3 regions of the Pantoea sp. B65 genome follow, and region 1 is predicted to be linked to each of the others. Evidence: predicted binding sites of a transcription regulator. Region 1 holds the regulator's gene; each other region holds the start of a gene.
What was found. Region 1 encodes sigma-54, which starts transcription at its own class of promoters, with help from an activator protein. Its sites were predicted from a motif close to GTTGGCACANNTTTCGCTNT; they were not measured.
Positions count from the first base shown of each region.

Region 2: a site for sigma-54 is predicted at 2,662-2,681, ahead of JWF83_RS19620 (branched-chain amino acid ABC transporter substrate-binding protein). Genes of this name have one in related genera too.
Region 3: a site for sigma-54 is predicted at 3,074-3,093, ahead of JWF83_RS00485 (circularly permuted type 2 ATP-grasp protein). Genes of this name have one in related genera too.

Region 1 covers NZ_JAHXPU010000011.1:288,145-293,760, forward strand. Annotated here, with positions in the region: gene kdsC (3-deoxy-manno-octulosonate-8-phosphatase KdsC) at 1-86, shown strand, start outside; gene lptC (LPS export ABC transporter periplasmic protein LptC) at 83-661, shown strand; gene lptA (lipopolysaccharide ABC transporter substrate-binding protein LptA) at 627-1,181, shown strand; gene lptB (LPS export ABC transporter ATP-binding protein) at 1,188-1,913, shown strand; gene rpoN (RNA polymerase factor sigma-54) at 1,962-3,395, shown strand; gene hpf (ribosome hibernation promoting factor) at 3,419-3,706, shown strand; gene ptsN (PTS IIA-like nitrogen regulatory protein PtsN) at 3,915-4,406, shown strand; gene rapZ (RNase adapter RapZ) at 4,557-5,411, shown strand; gene npr (PTS phosphocarrier protein NPr) at 5,408-5,616, shown strand, end outside.
Region 2 covers NZ_JAHXPU010000039.1:295,499-301,114, forward strand. Annotated here, with positions in the region: gene JWF83_RS19610 (ABC transporter ATP-binding protein) at 1-454, opposite strand, end outside; gene JWF83_RS19615 (ABC transporter permease) at 456-2,279, opposite strand; gene JWF83_RS19620 (branched-chain amino acid ABC transporter substrate-binding protein) at 2,795-3,910, shown strand; gene JWF83_RS19625 (ABC transporter permease subunit) at 4,024-4,938, shown strand; gene livM (high-affinity branched-chain amino acid ABC transporter permease LivM) at 4,949-5,616, shown strand, end outside.
Region 3 covers NZ_JAHXPU010000008.1:14,869-20,484, reverse strand. Annotated here, with positions in the region: gene JWF83_RS00505 (FliA/WhiG family RNA polymerase sigma factor) at 1-269, shown strand, start outside; gene motA (flagellar motor stator protein MotA) at 283-1,149, shown strand; gene lafU (putative lateral flagellar export/assembly protein LafU) at 1,146-2,084, shown strand; gene JWF83_RS00490 (cupin domain-containing protein) at 2,283-2,885, shown strand; gene JWF83_RS00485 (circularly permuted type 2 ATP-grasp protein) at 3,130-4,569, shown strand; gene JWF83_RS00480 (alpha-E domain-containing protein) at 4,563-5,492, shown strand; gene JWF83_RS00475 (transglutaminase family protein) at 5,489-5,616, shown strand, end outside.

The DNA.
Region 1 (5,616 bases):
GCGGTCGTGGAGCGGTGCGCGAAATTTGCGATCTGATTTTGATCGCCCAGGATAAGTTTGATGACGCCAAAGGGCAATCTGTATGAGTAAAACCAGGCGTTGGATCACGCTGTTACTGGCTCTGATTGCCATTGTGCTGGTCGGCTGGAATCTGACGGGCAATGACGATCAGGAGCAGGTTGCCAGTAACAATCAGGAACCGACCTATACCAGTGCCAATTCCAGTACCGTGGTCTACAACCCGCTGGGCGGCCTGAATTATAAGCTGGTATCGGATAAGGTGACCTACTTTGCCGCGGATGAAGTCAGCTGGTTTGATAATCCCATTATGACCACCTACGACGAAAACAAAGTGCCAACATGGTCAGTGCGCTCAGATAAAGCCAAACTGACGAAGGACCGTAAACTCTATCTGTATGGTCATGTCGAAGTGAATAGTCTTACCCAGGACTCTCAACTTGAGCGAATTAAAACCGATAATGCTCAGGTAAACCTGGTCACTCAGGATGTCACATCGGAAGACCAGGTCACCCTTTATGGCCGCAGCTTTAACTCTACCGGTATGAAGATGCGTGGAAATTTGCGGACGAAAACTGCCGAGTTGCTTGAAAAGGTCAAAACCTCTTATGAAATTCAAAATGCATCACAACCACAGTCTTAAGTTACTGCTTATCGGCGCACTGTTCGCCGCCAGCCTTCCCGCCTTTGCTCTGACTGGCGATTCAGATAAGCCGGTCAATATTGATTCGGAAAATCAGGCTCTTGATATGCAGGGCAACGTGGCAACCTTTACCGGCAAAGTTATCGTCACCCAGGGCACCATTAAAATTACTGCGGATAAAGTGGTGGTCACACGCCCGGGCGGCGATAGCAGCAAGACTATCGTTGACGCCTGGGGCGAACCGGCGACTTTTTACCAGATGCAAGACAACGGTAAACCGGTACAGGGCCATGCGCAGAAAATGCACTATGAACTGGCGAAAGATCTGGTTGAGCTCACCGGTAATGCTTACCTTGAACAACTTGATAGCAATGTGAAGGGCGATCGCATCACTTATTTGGTGAAAGAGCAGAAGATGCAGGCCTATGGCAACAGTGGCAAACGCGTGACTACCGTACTGGTACCTTCGCAGCTGCAGGACAAAGGCACGCCGTCTAACGGTCAAAAAAAGAGTAACTAATTCGTTATGGCAACATTAATCGCTGAAAACCTGGCGAAGGCCTATAAAGGCCGTCGTGTGGTGGAAGATGTCAGTCTGCAAGTTAAGTCTGGCGAAATCGTGGGTTTGCTGGGGCCAAACGGCGCCGGTAAAACCACCACCTTTTACATGGTGGTGGGCATTGTGCCGCGCGATGCAGGCCGCATTGTCATCGACGATGAAGATATCAGCATTCTGCCGCTGCACGCCCGTGCGCGCCGTGGCATCGGCTATTTGCCGCAGGAAGCCTCCATTTTCCGGCGTCTCAGCGTCTACGATAACCTGATGGCAGTACTACAGATTCGTGAAGACTTAACCAGCGAGCAACGCGAAGACCGTGCGAAAGAGCTGATGGAAGAGTTTCATATCGAACATCTGCGCGACAACATGGGTCAGTCGCTCTCCGGTGGTGAACGTCGCCGTGTGGAAATCGCACGTGCGCTGGCCGCCAATCCGAAATTTATCCTGCTGGATGAGCCCTTCGCCGGCGTCGACCCGATCTCGGTAATTGATATAAAAAAAATTATCGAGCATCTGCGTGACAGCGGGCTGGGTGTTTTGATTACCGACCACAACGTCCGCGAAACGCTGGCGGTGTGTGAGCGGGCGTATATTGTCAGTCAGGGGCATCTGATTGCCCATGGGACCCCTGAAGAAGTACTGGCTGATGAACAAGTTAAGCGCGTCTATTTGGGTGAAGAGTTCAGACTCTGATATGGTGTTTGTTTCACGCATGTTTTCTTAGGAATTTGTATCCTGAATATGAAGCAAGGTTTGCAACTCAGGCTTAGCCAACAGCTAGCGATGACGCCGCAATTGCAGCAGGCCATTCGTTTGCTGCAACTTTCTACGCTTGAACTCCAGCAGGAAATACAGCTGGCGCTGGAAAGCAACCCATTGCTTGAGCAAACCGACATCCATGAAGAGATTGACGCGCGCGAATATCAGGAGAGTGAAGCTCTTGATACCCGCGAAGCGCTTGAACAGAAGGATATGCCGGAAGAGCTACCGCTTGATGCAACCTGGGATGAGATTTATACCGCAGGTACCCCCTCAGGTACCGGTACCGATTATCATGACGAAGAACTGCCGGTTTATCAGGGCGAGACCACTCAGACACTGCAGGACTATCTGATGTGGCAGGTTGAACTGACCCCCTTTACCGATACCGATCGGGCTATCGCCACCTCAATCGTCGATGCGATTGACGACACCGGCTACCTTACCGCCAGCCTCGAAGAGATCCGCGACAGCATTGGTGATGAAGATCTGGCGATGGATGAAGTGGAAGCGGTGCTGAAACGTATCCAGCGCTTTGATCCGATCGGCGTTGGCGCCCGCGATCTGCGCGATTGTCTGCTGGTTCAGCTGTCCCAATACCCTGCTGATGCGCCGTTGCTGAAAGAAGCGCGTTTAATCGTTAGTGAGCATCTCGATCTGCTGGCCAATCATGATTTCCGCAGCCTGATGCGCGTCACCCGGCTGAAGGAAGAGGTACTGAAAGGCGCGATGATGCTGATCCAGTCACTCGATCCGCGTCCAGGCCAGTCGATCAATACCAGCGAGCCGGAATATGTTATCCCGGACGTGCTGGTGCGTAAAATCGGCGTTCGCTGGGTAGTCGAACTGAATGCGGACAGCGTGCCACGCCTGAAAATCAACCAGCATTACGCCTCACTCGGTGGCGGCACCCGCAACGACAGCGATACCCAATTTATCCGCAGCAACCTGCAAGAAGCCAAATGGCTGATTAAGAGCCTGGAAAGCCGCAATGACACCTTACTGAAGGTGACGCGCTGCATTGTGGAACAACAACAGGCCTTTTTCGAACAGGGCGAAGAATTTATGCGTCCGATGGTGCTGGCAGATATTGCCTCCGCCGTCGATATGCATGAATCAACAATCTCGCGCGTGACCACCCAGAAGTACCTTCACAGTCCGCGTGGCATTTTTGAACTGAAGTATTTCTTCTCCAGCCATGTGAATACCGAGGGCGGAGGCGAAGCCTCTTCCACCGCGATCCGCGCCCTGGTGAAGAAACTTATCTCGGCGGAGAATCCCGCTAAACCGCTAAGCGACAGCAAGTTAACTACCATGCTATCTGAACAGGGCATCATGGTGGCGCGACGCACTGTGGCAAAGTACCGAGAGTCTTTATCCATCCCGCCTTCAAACCAGCGCAAGCAATTGGTTTGATCTGAACTGAGAAGGAAGACACTATGCAGCTAAATATCACAGGGCAACATGTTGAGATCACTGAACCGTTACGCGATTTCGTGAATAGCAAATTTGCCAAACTGGAACAATATTTTGATCGAATAAATCAGGTCTATATTGTTCTGAAAGTTGAAAAGGTCACCCAGGTGGCTGATGCAACGCTGCATGTGAATGGAGGAGAGTTGCACGCAACCTCGGAAGCGGTGGATATGTACGCGGCAATTGACGGGTTAATTGATAAACTCTCCCGGCAGCTGACCAAACATAAAGACAAGTTAAAACAACACTAATTCACCTTTGCTCGATCGGTAACTGGACAAAGGCCCGGGGCGAATTGATTCGCCCCATTTGATATGGCAGGGGAAACGTCCCGCTGCCTTACTCCCGGCGCCAGGCCAACAGCACAGATTGCCGGCAATAAATAGCTGCTTTTCCCGACGGATGACGAGTAAAGTAAGATGATGAGCCAGCATAAGTGAACACGTAAGTGAAACTATGATGAACAATGATATAACACTGGAATTAAGCTCTGTTCTGAGCGTTGACTGCACCCGCAGCGGCGTACACTGCCAGAGCAAAAAGCGGGCGCTGGAAATTATCAGCGAGTTGGCAGCCAAACAGCTGAACCTTCCGCACCAGACCATCTTTGAAGCGATTCTGACTCGCGAACGTATGGGGAGTACCGGCATCGGTAACGGTATCGCTATACCGCACGGTAAACTGGAAGAGGATACCCTGCGCGCGGTGGGCGTGTTTATCCGCCTTGATCAGCCTATTGCTTTTGATGCCATTGATAATCAGCCTGTGGATCTGCTGTTCGCCCTGCTTGTGCCGGCCGATCAGTGTAAAACGCATTTGCATACGCTATCACTGGTGGCGAAACGTCTGGCGGATAAAACCGTTTGTCGCCGCTTGCGCAGTGCGCAAAGCGATGAAGAGCTGTACCAGATCATTACTGAGAGTCAGGAAGAGAACCACTCTGGCCAATAGATTTCGGGTTGCAGGAAGGCGGTAAGCGAGTGAATCTCCCAGCGACTGAGAGCAATAGGTCACTGGAGTGCAAGACACCTGCGACTTGAAAGATGAAAGGTATAAGATTTTTGCACGGCTGTTCGGTCGTTCTAATCGGGAGAATATTTAATGGTGCTGATGATCGTCAGCGGTCGTTCTGGTTCAGGCAAATCGGTTGCACTGCGCGCACTGGAGGACATGGGTTTTTACTGTGTCGATAACCTGCCGGTAGTGTTACTGCCTGAATTAGCGAACTCACTGGCCGATCGCAACATATCTGCGGCGGTCAGCATCGATGTACGTAACATGCCGGAATCGCCTGAGGTTTTTGAGAAGGCGCTGAACAGTCTCCCTGACAGCTTTTCGCCGCAGCTACTGTTTCTTGATGCCGATCGTAACACCCTGATCCGGCGTTACAGCGATACGCGACGTCTTCACCCGCTCTCCAGTAAAAATTTGTCGCTGGAGAGCGCCATTGATGAAGAGAGCGATCTGCTGGAGCCGTTACGCTCGCGTGCCGATCTGATTATCGACACCTCAGAGATGTCAGTGCACGAACTGGCTGAGATGCTGCGCACGCGACTGCTGGGTAAACGCGAACGTGAGCTGACCATGGTGTTCGAATCCTTCGGCTTTAAACACGGTATTCCGATTGATGCCGACTATGTGTTCGACGTACGCTTTTTGCCGAACCCGCACTGGGATCCGAAACTGCGTCCAATGACCGGTCTAGATCGCCCGGTAGCGGCGTTTCTCGATCGCCATACCGAAGTGCATAACTTTATCTATCAAACCCGCAGTTACCTTGAGCTCTGGCTGCCGATGCTGGAAACCAATAACCGCAGCTACCTGACGGTGGCAATTGGCTGTACCGGTGGCAAACACCGTTCAGTCTACATTGCGGAGCAGCTGGCAGATTATTTCCGTTCACGTGGTAAAAATGTTCAGTCTCGCCATCGCACGCTGGAAAAACGTAAATCATGACCGTAAAGCAAACTGTGGAAATTCAAAACCGGCTGGGCATGCACGCGCGCCCGGCGATGAAGTTGTTTGAATTGGTACAAAGTTTCGACGCCGAGGTTTTGCTGCGTAACGAAGCCGGTACCGAAGCGGAAGCCAGCAGCGTGATAGCGTTGCTGATGCTGGATTCAGCAAAAGGCGGGCATATTGAAATTGAAGCCAGCGGACC
Region 2 (5,616 bases), on a different contig from region 1:
GCGCCACACGCTGCTGCTGGCCACCCGACAGCTGGGCCGGATAACGGCTGGCATACCCGGCGATGCGCAGTTTTTCCATCACATCCAGACAACGTGCGATGCGTTCAGCGGCCGGCACTTTTTGCAACCGCAGACCGAAATCAACATTCTGCTCAACGGTCATATGCGGCCACAGGGCGTAGCTCTGAAACACCAGGCCGACGCGACGTTGTTCAGGCGGAACAAAGGTGGCCCGGGCGACGGAATCCATCAGTGTATCGCCAATGCTGATTTCGCCGCCGCTGGCGTGTTCAATGCCGGCAATCATGCGCAGAATGGTGGTTTTACCGCAGCCGGATGGGCCAAGCAGGCACATAAACTCGCCGTCGTTGACCGTCAGGTTGATAGCGTCCACGGCAGGCTGTGCGGCGCCGGGCCAGGTTTTTGTCAGGTTATGCAGGGTAATCACAGGCATTTCAGTTCTCCAAACCTTCAGCCAGACCGGTACCGGATATTTTCTGGATCAGTACCGTTCCGGCCCATGAAATTAGCGCGATCATTAATACGACGGCGTTGGCGGCTTGCTGGTAGTTATAATCAATCAGGCGCAAGGAATAGGTGGTAAGCACGTCAGTGGCCGGGATCGCCAGAATGATGAACAGGCTGACGCCTTTAATACCCGAAATAAACGGCAGCAGGATGCCGGTGGTCAGCGGTGCGGCCTGTATCGGGATCACAATCCGCCCGATACGGGTGAACCATCCGGCGCCAGCAATGCGCGCGGCTTCCTCCGGTTCTTTGCCCAGCTGTGTCATCGCAGCAATCCCCGAACGGCTGGCATAGGGCATTTTTTCCGCGATTAAGGCCATCACCAGAATGATCGGCGTGCCATACAGGGCGGGCAGCGGGCCACGGGCGATGGCAAACAGCGACAGGAAGGCGGCGGCAAAGGCAATGCCGGGAACCAGGTAGGGCAGAAAGGTGATCTGGCGCAGAAACCCACCGACCCAGCGTATGGAGCAGCGGATCACCGCATAGCCCACCAGTAAACCCAGCACGCCAGAGGTCAGCGAGGCGGAACCGACAATCACGACGGTATTGAGCAGCGCGCGCCAGAACTCAGGCGTCAGCAAAATCCCGTTATGCAGGGCCACCGTATCGAGGTTGTGCCCAATCCAGAAATCAAAGGTAAAGTTATCGGCGCTGAAACGACCCGGCACCTTCATAATGGTGGAAAAAAACAGGGTAAGCAGCGGAATGGCAACGCCCGGAAGCACAAAAATCAGCGGGATAATGGCAGTAGTAAAACGCCAGCGGCCAAGATGACGACGGCGATCCATGCCGCTTTTGCCGCCGACCGTCACAAAACGTTTGGCTTCGCGCAGCATACGCATATCCAGTAGCAGCGTGATCATGCCCATCAGCATAATCACCGCCGCAATAACCGCTGCCACACCGTTCTGGCGCGATCCCAGCGCGCGGTATAAGCCAGTGGACAGCGTATCAAAATGGACGGGCAGGCCGAGAATATAAGGAATGGCGAACTCGCCGATACAGTCAGCAAAAATGAGTAGGGCGGCGGATAGCAACGCCGGACGTACCAGCGGCACAATAATCTTCAGCGCAATAATCCGCCGCGATGCGCCAAGTACCCGGGCGCAATCTTCCAGCTGGGTGTCCATGCGTTTCAGGGCGTTGCCGACGATCAGGATCACCAGCGGCGAGTAGTGCAGCACCATAATCGCCACGACCGGGAAATAGCCATAAGCCAGCCAGTTCGGGGTATGGATACCAAGCGTTTCCAGCCAGCCGGGTTGGCCGCCGACGGTATGGTTTTTAAAAATCGTGGTCCAGGCAAGGGCAAAGGTCCAGGATGGCAACATAAATGGCACAATGAGCAGCGTCGCGAACCCTTTGCGCCCGGCCATATCGGTGCGGTTAACCAGCCAGGCTAAGGTCACACCAATCGTCAGCGCCGCCAGCATGGTGCTGGTCGCGACGGCAAGGGTATTGATGAGCGGTGTCCACAGCAGCAGTCCGGACATGCGTGAGGCGAGGGTACGCAGCAGATAGTAAGGCGTAAAGGCGCCTTCGGCAGCCTGGACGCGCGCGCTGTCACCGTTTTGCACCACGATGGCATCCAGCAGGATGGATAATACCGGCGCCAGAATAATCCACGTAAAAAGTACGATCAGCAGGATACCAATCAGATTTGCCGGTTCGTGACGGGCGATGGCCAGCGTATGTCGTAACTTACACCACCATGAGGGTTCTGGCCGGGTAACTGCTTCAGCGCTCACTGAGATATTCCTTTTCTGGTTTCAGACAGGAAGGAATATATCGGCGCTTTATGACGCTTCGGTGACCGTATTGCACATATGTGCAATTTTTTTCACTCTGGCCTGAGTCGTGACGCCACTGAAAACCGCAAACCTACTTTGCCGCATAAAAAGCGGCGACAGGTGATGTTCACCGCATTTTTGCACCATCGGGGTGCGCAGCCCCACTTTCGTGCAGCTATGCTTAAGATTCTGGACGGTAAGGACACCGCGCATCCCAGCCAGCCACCTGATGGCTACTCTCTCCTCAGATAGTCAACAAGCAGGCCTGATGAATGGCGATATCTCCGCGGGGTTCCCCGCAGAGGGCGCATTTCAAAAAGAATTTGTCTGTTTTTGGCTGCCTGGCGGAGTTTTTGCTTAATAAATATCAGCCGTTCGCGGCCCGCTCGTAACCCAATGTATTGACGAAGTAAGTGATTTCTCCCGCGCCACTGATGGGCGCCTGGTTATTAACCGTGCTGAGGAATACCCGAATGTCTTTGAAATTGATTAAGTTACCGCTTCAAGTAGCCATTGCTGGTTGTTTAAGTACGGCGTTATATGCGCATGCGGATGTGATGATCGGCGTCGCCGGCCCCTTTACCGGCCCCAACGCTACTTACGGTGCGCAATACTGGAAAGGCGCCTCACAAGCTGTGGCCGATATTAATGCGGCTGGCGGCATTAAAGGCGAAAAAATTGTGCTGGTGCAAGGGGATGACGCCTGTGAACCGAAACAGGCGGTGGCGGTGGCTAACCGTATGGTGGATGAATCAAAAGTCTCTGCCGTGGTCGGACACTTCTGTTCCTCTTCAACCATGCCGGCCTCGGAAGTGTATGACGAAGCGGGTGTGCTGACTATTACCCCCGGATCGACCAATCCGCAAATCACTGAGCGCGGTATGAAAGGCATGTTTCGTATGTGCGGCCGTGACGACCAGCAGGGTGTCGTAGCCGCTGACTACATGCTGGACGTGCTGAAAGCGAAAAAAATTGCGGTGATCCATGACAAAGATACCTACGGCCAGGGGCTGGCCGACGCAACAAAAGCGGCGCTGGAAAAACGCGGCACCAAAGAAGTGCTATATGAAGGCTTATCACGCGGTGAAAAAGATTTTAATGCCCTGGTCACCAAAATCGGTGCGCTGAAACCGGATGTGGTGTACTTCGGCGGCTGCCATCCGGAAGCCGGTCCGCTGGTGCGCCAGATGCGTGAGCAGGGGGTTCAGGCAAAATTCTTCTCTGGTGACTGTGTGGTCACTGCGGAAATGGTCACCGCCGCCGGTGGCCCGCAGTATACCAAAGGCGTATTGATGACCTTTGGTAATGACCCGCGCACCATTCCGGCCGGCAAATCAGTGATTGAAAAATTCCGCGCCAGCGGATTTGAGCCGGAAGGCTACACGCTGTATGCCTATGCCTCGATTCAGGCTATCGCGGCCGCCTACAATGGCGCGGGAAAAGACAATACCAAAGCCAGTGAATGGCTGAAATCGCATACGGTCAATACCGTGATGGGACCGAAATCCTGGGATGGCAAGGGCGACCTGAAAGTCTCGGATTATGTGGTCTATCAGTGGGATGACAAAGGCCAGTACCACCAGCTGTAATCTTTCTGCAACGGTACTGACCCTCCGTTCTGCCGCCGGGTGGAACGTCGCGACACTGAAGGCAGCCAGGGTGGTTTAGCCTTGCTGCCTTATCACAGGCGAGACTGTACATAATGGATGCTTTCTTTCTGCAACAGCTGGTCAACGGGCTGACGTTGGGCGCTGTGTATGGCCTGATTGCCATTGGCTACACCATGGTTTACGGCATTATCGGCATGATTAACTTCGCCCATGGCGAAGTCTATATGATCTCAGCTTACCTCTGCGCCATTGGCCTCGGGCTTCTTTCCTTCTTTGGCATTGACTCCTTTCCGCTACTGATCTTTGGCACCCTGATCTTCACGATAGTGGTGACCGGCGTCTACGGCTGGGTGATCGAGCGTATTGCTTATCGCCCGTTACGCAACTCCACACGGCTTGCGCCGCTGATCTCGGCCATCGGTATGTCGCTGATCCTGCAAAACTACGTACAGATCAGCCAGGGACCGAACCAGCAGGGGATCCCGACATTGCTGACCGGTGTATTGCGCTTTGATGTTGGCGATGGGGTGGTGCAAATCACCTGGACCAAAGTATTTATTCTGCTGGCGGCGATGGTGGGGATGGCGCTGCTGACCTGGATTATTCAGTTCACGCGCCTCGGGCGAATTTGCCGCGCGACCCAACAGGATCGCCGCATGGCGTCGATTCTGGGCATTAATACCGACCGGGTTATCTCGCTGGTGTTTGTTATCGGGGCGGCGATGGCCGGGCTGGCGGGAGTGCTGGTGACCATGAACTACGGCACTTTTGATTTCTATGCCGGATTTATCATCGGCATCAAAGCTTTTACGGCAGCGGTGCTGGGGGGAATTGGCTCGTTGCCCGGCGCGATGCTCGGCGGTTTACTGCTGGGGGTTGCTGAGGCGCAGTTTGCCGGGCTGGTGAACTCTGATTACAAAGATGTTTTCTCGTTTGCCTTGCTGATCGTAATTTTGATTTTTCGCCCTCAGGGGCTATTGGGACGTCCAATGGTGGCTAAGGTTTGAGGGATAAACGATGACAGATGCTGCGTTGAAGTCGGGGCCGGATATCAGGCAATGCCTGATTGATACGGTATTAGCCGGGTTGTGCGCCCTGGTGGTGTTTGGGCCGATCGTCGGGATCGTGTTAAAGGGGTACAGTTTCACTCTCTCACCGCTGCGCGTGGCGGTGCTGGTAGGGGTAGTGATGGCCGGGCGCTTACTGTTAAGTCTGACGCTGCAAAGCAACCGCGGGCGCAAATTTGCCAGCCGTTTTGAACATGCCGACGATGGTGTGTATGTGCGCCCGGCAGACCATAAATCGCACCTGCGCTGGATTATTCCCCTGCTGCTGGTACTGGCGATGCTGTTTCCTTTGGTCGCGACCAAATACTTGTTAACCGTTGCTATTCTCGGCCTGATCTATGTGCTGCTCGGGCTGGGGCTGAATATTGTGGTCGGGCTGGCGGGGTTGCTGGATCTGGGGTATGTGGCGTTTTATGCCATTGGCGCTTATGGTCTGGCGCTTGGCTACCAGTATCTCGGCCTGGGATTCTGGGCGATGTTGCCGCTTGGCGCCATGATGGCGGCGCTGGCGGGGGCATTACTGGGTTTTCCGGTGCTGCGCATGCATGGCGACTATCTGGCGATAGTGACCCTGGGCTTTGGTGAAATTATTCGTCTGGTACTGAATAACTGGCTGAG
Region 3 (5,616 bases), on a different contig from region 1:
CCAGCAGTATGGAGAGTTTTGACGATTTGTTATCGATGGATGGTCTGGGATCGGCATTGCAGGGACGGGCGCTGGAGGAGGAGATCGAAGTGCAGCGCACCTTAAAACGGGCGGTCGACTCTCTGGATGAGCGCGAAAAGATCATTCTTACGCTTTATTATCAGAAAGAGATGAGTCTGAAAGAGATTGCGTTAATTCTTGACTTAACCGAGGCGCGAGTTTGCCAGCTTAATAAAAAAATTAGTGAGAAAATAAAAACATTCTTCTGAGTGAAATACGATTATGCAAAAACTACTAGGTCTTGTCATTGTACTGGTCAGTGTGGTCGGTGGCTTTCTAATGTCGGGTGGGTTTCTGGCATCATTCTGGCAACCCGGAGAGCTGGTGATTATTTTGGGCGCCGGACTGGGCGCCATGGTAATTGCTAACCCGCGTCACGTACTGAAAGGGATTATTAAACAGCTGAAGTCTGCGGTTCGTAAAAACGAACATACGGTGGAATTCCAGAAGGAACTGCTAATGCTGTTATATGAGCTGCTGGAACTGGTGCAGGATGGCGGCCTTAAAGTGCTGGATGAGCATATAGAGGTGCCGGAAAATAGCCCATTGTTCCAGAAATATCCGCTGCTGCTGAAAGATAAAGAGTTTATTACTTTTATCTCCGATAACTTCCGCCTGATGGCGATGGGCAAAATCAATGCCCATGAACTGGAAAGTATCCTCGAGGCGGAGCTGGAAGCGGTGGAGGAGGAGCTAATGGTGCCTTCGCGCTCGCTGCAGCGTACCGCCGAAGCCATGCCCGGTTTTGGTATCTGCGCCGCGGTGCTGGGGGTGATTATTACCCTGCACTCGATTGATGGTTCGATCGCGCTGATCGGCCTGAAAGTCTCGGCGGCGCTGGTGGGTACTTTCCTTGGCGTATTCTTCTGTTACTGCCTGATGGATCCGGCGGCGAACGCCATGGAGCAGGCGATGAAGCGGCGTATGACGGTGTATGTCTGTATCCGTACCGTACTGATTAATCATGTCGCCGGTAAGCCGACGCTGCTGGCGGTCGATGCCGGGCGCAAAATGCTGCCGCTGGATATGAAACCGACCTTTGCCAAACTCGATGGCTGGGTCAATCAAATCAGTGAAGGTGTGTCATGAGATCGGCAAAGCATGCCACGATTATTGTGAAGCGTGGCGGGCGTAAAGCGCATCACGGCGTTCATACCGGGGCATGGAAAGTGGCGTTTGCCGATTTTATGCTGGCGCTGATGGCGTTGTTTATGGTGCTGTGGATTATTGGCGCCGTTTCGCAGGATGAGCGTAACCAGATTATTGCGCAGCTGCATGGCATTACCTTTTTTGATGGTTCAGCGTATAAACCGATTCCCTTTGATTCGGGAAAAGGGCCGGATATGATGGCCACCGATGTGGCGGCGCCGCAGATTAAAACCGCCATCGCCGATGAGACGCCGCCAGAGGAGGAGGCGAATGCGCCGGTTCATGTTGCTGCGACAGAAACCGGACCGGAAGCGCTGGATAGCGTGCTGTCCCGTTCCGACCGTGAGCTGCAGGAATTAAGTGAAGTGATTATGCGTATCACCGCCGATTTTAGCGCCCAGAGCAACCTGTCGCTGGAGAAGGTGCCGCACGGGCTGCGCATTCTGCTGCATGACGACCACAATCGCATGATGTTTCCACGCGGCAGCGCTGAGCTGACACCCTATTTCCAGCGTCTGATTACGGAATTAGCGCCGGTATTTAACCGGATCGATAATCAAATCATGATCAGCGGCCATACCGATGCTGCGCCTTACAGCGATCATGCCAGTTATAACAACTGGAACCTGTCGGGCGACCGCGCATTAGCGGCGCGGCGCGCGCTGGAAAAGGGCGGCGTGGAACACGATCGTATTATTCAGGTTAACGCCATGGCGGCACGTATGCCGATTGATGCGGAAGATCCGCTGGGCGCCAGCAATCGCCGCATCGAAATTATGGTGCTGACTAAAGCTGCCGCCGATACGCTCTATCAGTTTTATGGCCACCACGGCGAACGGGTGGTGAAACCGGCGACCGAACGTATCAGGCCATAGTCTGCTGCGGCCCTGAACCCGGTAAGGGATGCTGCCGGTGGACTTCGCCAGCGTTTTTTTTGCCTGCCCGGCGCAATTTAGCTTAAGTGAATAAAAATTAAGTGATTTTGTGACCGGGAAGACTATGATTTTTGTTGCACCTCTGTTATTTACTGCCACACTGAATATATCGACTTTTATTTTAACGGGAGAAGTCATATGTTCCCATCTACGAGTAATCTGCTGCTGCTGATGTCATTTTCGACAGGGACTTTTGCTGCCGGTGCCTCGGGTAATCCGCAGCATCTGATGTTAGCTACTCCCTCCAATGGTATCCCGAATAATCTGTTACCGCTGATTATCTATCCGAGCACCGTGCCGGATGTGGACGATATCGCCGCCTACTTCACCACCATGTTTACTTATAATGGCTGGCCACCGAACTGGCGCGATCAGGTCTTTCCGTACAGCCACTATCACTCCAACAGTCATGAGCTGCTGGGCATCTGTGCCGGTTGGGCAGAAATTCTGTTTGGTGGCGAGAGTGGGCGTATGGTGACGCTGCATGCTGGTGATGCGGTGCTGATCCCGGCGGGCGTGGGCCATCAGCAGGTTGCCGCCAGTGATGATTTTTTTGCCATTGGCGCTTATCCGGAAGGTATGCTGCCCGACACCCTGATCGATGACAAAAGCAAAATGGCGCAGGCCATCGAGAACATTAAACGGGTGCCGATGCCGCACGCTGACCCGATCACCGGCGGTTTCGGTGCGGTTACCGATATCTGGCATCCACTGGCGAAGTCGGCTCGCTCCGCACTGTAATGGTGCAATAGCTGCCGTATATTGCAGGATCAAGCCGGTTCAGAGACGGTTACCGGCCACGGGCGGCTGATGCCGCCAGCTTATCTCCCCGCAGCGGCTGCGCAGACAGGCGCTACCGCTGACATTTCTTCCCTTTCGCCAGCTGCGAATTCACCCGCTGCGTATTGTAACGGCTACACTTTTAGCTGACTGGCACACTTTGTGCAAAACAATAGTTGGGTTCACTGACAGCGGTAGGGAAATCATGAATCAAAGCTATGAACTGGCGTCAAATTTTTATGATGAGATGTTGCTGAACGATGGCCAATATCGCCAGCATTACCGCGAATACTGGAACTGGTTAAAACAGGCAGATAAGGAAGCCATTGCGCGCAAGCGTGAAGAGGCCGAACTGCTGTTTCATCGCCTGGGGATCACTTTCAATGTGTATGGTGACGACGATGGCGCCGAACGGCTGATTCCGTTCGATAGTGTGCCGAGGATTATACCCGCCAGCGAATGGGCAATGCTCGATCGCGGCATCTGCCAGCGCGTTCAGGCGCTGAATGCCTTTCTTCATGATATCTACCATCAACAGCATATTCTGAAAGCGGGCATTATTCCGCCGGAACAGGTGATGGTAAACGATCAGTATCAGCCCTGTATGCAGGGGGTCGATCTGCACCGTAAGATCTACGCGCATATTGTCGGCGTCGATATGGTGCGTAACAACGATGGCGAATATTACGTACTGGAAGATAACCTACGCACCCCGTCCGGCGTCTCTTATATGCTGGAAAACCGCAAAATGATGATGCGGCTCTATCCTGAGCTGTTTGCCCAGCAGCGTATTGCGCCGGTGGAGCGCTACCCCTCGCATCTGCTGCAAACCCTGCGCGAAAGCACGCCGATCAATGATCCGGTGGTGGTGGTGCTGACCCCCGGGCGTTTTAACAGCGCCTATTTTGAGCACAGCTTCCTGGCCCAGCAGATGGGGGTTGAGCTGGTGGAGAGCGCCGATCTGTTTGTTAAAGATGGCGCAGTGCTGATGCGCACTACCGCAGGTCCGTGCAAAGTGGATGTGATCTACCGCCGCGTTGATGACGCTTTCCTCGATCCGCTGGCTTTTCGCCCGGACTCGATGCTTGGCGTGCCGGGGCTGCTGTCGGTGTATCGCGCCGGGAACGTGGTGCTGGCGAATGCCATTGGCACCGGCGTAGCGGACGATAAATCCATCTATCCTTATGTGCCGGATATGATTCGCTTTTATCTCGATGAAGATCCGATACTGAATAATGTGCCGACCTGGCAGTGCCGCCGTCCGCAAGATCTCTCCTGGGTGCTGGCAAATCTGCCGCAGCTGGTGGTGAAAGAGGTACATGGCGCCGGTGGCTACGGCATGTTAATCGGCCCGGTCGCCAGCAAAAAGCAGCTGGAAGATTTCCGCGCGCTGTTGCTGGCGAAGCCGGAAAACTATATTGCGCAGAACACACTGGCGCTCTCGACCTGTCCGACATTTATTGATAACGGCCTGGCGCCGCGCCATATCGATTTACGTCCTTTTGCCCTCAGCGGTGCGGAAATGCGGCTGGTGCCGGGTGGGCTCACCCGGGTGGCGTTAAGTGAAGGTTCACTGGTGGTGAACTCGTCACAGGGCGGTGGCACTAAGGATACCTGGGTTCTGGAGGATGATGCATCATGTTAAGCCGCACAGCCAGTGGGCTCTATTGGATGGCGCGCTATCTGGAGCGCGCGGAGAACATCGCCCGTATTCTCGATGTGACGAACCGTCTGTCGCTGATGCCGGTTCGTGGCAGCCATGAGGATGAATTGCTGGTGCCGCTGACGCTGACCGGCACCAAAGCGTTGTTTGATACCCTGAATGATCAGCTGACCATGTCGCAGCTGTTTAAATTTTTTGTGCTTGATGAGCGTAATCCGGGCAGCATCTTCAGTTGCCTGCAGTCGGCATGGAACAACGCCCATGCGGTGCGCGGCAGCCTGTCATCGGAAGTGTGGGAAAGTATCAACTCCAGCTGGATCGATATTCGTAATATCCGCCGCAAAGGGGTAACTAATGCCGGCGCCGACAGTTTCTTTGACTGGGTGAAAGAACGCTCTCATCTGTTTCGTGGCGCGATGTTTGGTACGTTGATGCGCGGCGATGCGATGTCGTTTATTCGTCTTGGTACCCTGCTGGAGCGTAGTGACTGCACTGCACGCCTGCTGAATATCAACCAGTACCTGCTGGAGAAGCATGACGATTCGGTGCGTGAATATTACCGACTCGACACCTTACTGCGCGCGGTATCGGCACGTGAAGCCTATAACTCTATTTTTAAACAACAGCTGATGGCGGAAAACGTCAATGAGATGCTGATCCTGCGGAATGAAAGCCCGCGTTCCCTGCGTGCCTGCATAGAAGAGATTGATAATCAGCTCGGGTTAATTGGCAGCAGCGGCGACGACCGGCCGCGCTATCTGGTGAGCGTGCTGCATGCGGAAATGCGCTTTAGCAGTTACGAAACGCTGACCCGGTCGGGATTAACCAGCTGGCTGAGCCGTTTTCTCAGCGACATTAACACCCTCGCCGAGAGCATTAATCTGACCTATCTGGAGGCAAAATGAAGCTGAATATTGAACATAAAACCGCTTATACCTACGAGAGTCTGGTAAAAAGCAGTACGCAATATCTGCGTCTGACGCCCCAGGATTCGGTACATCAACGTATTATCTCCTGGCAGCTGATCCT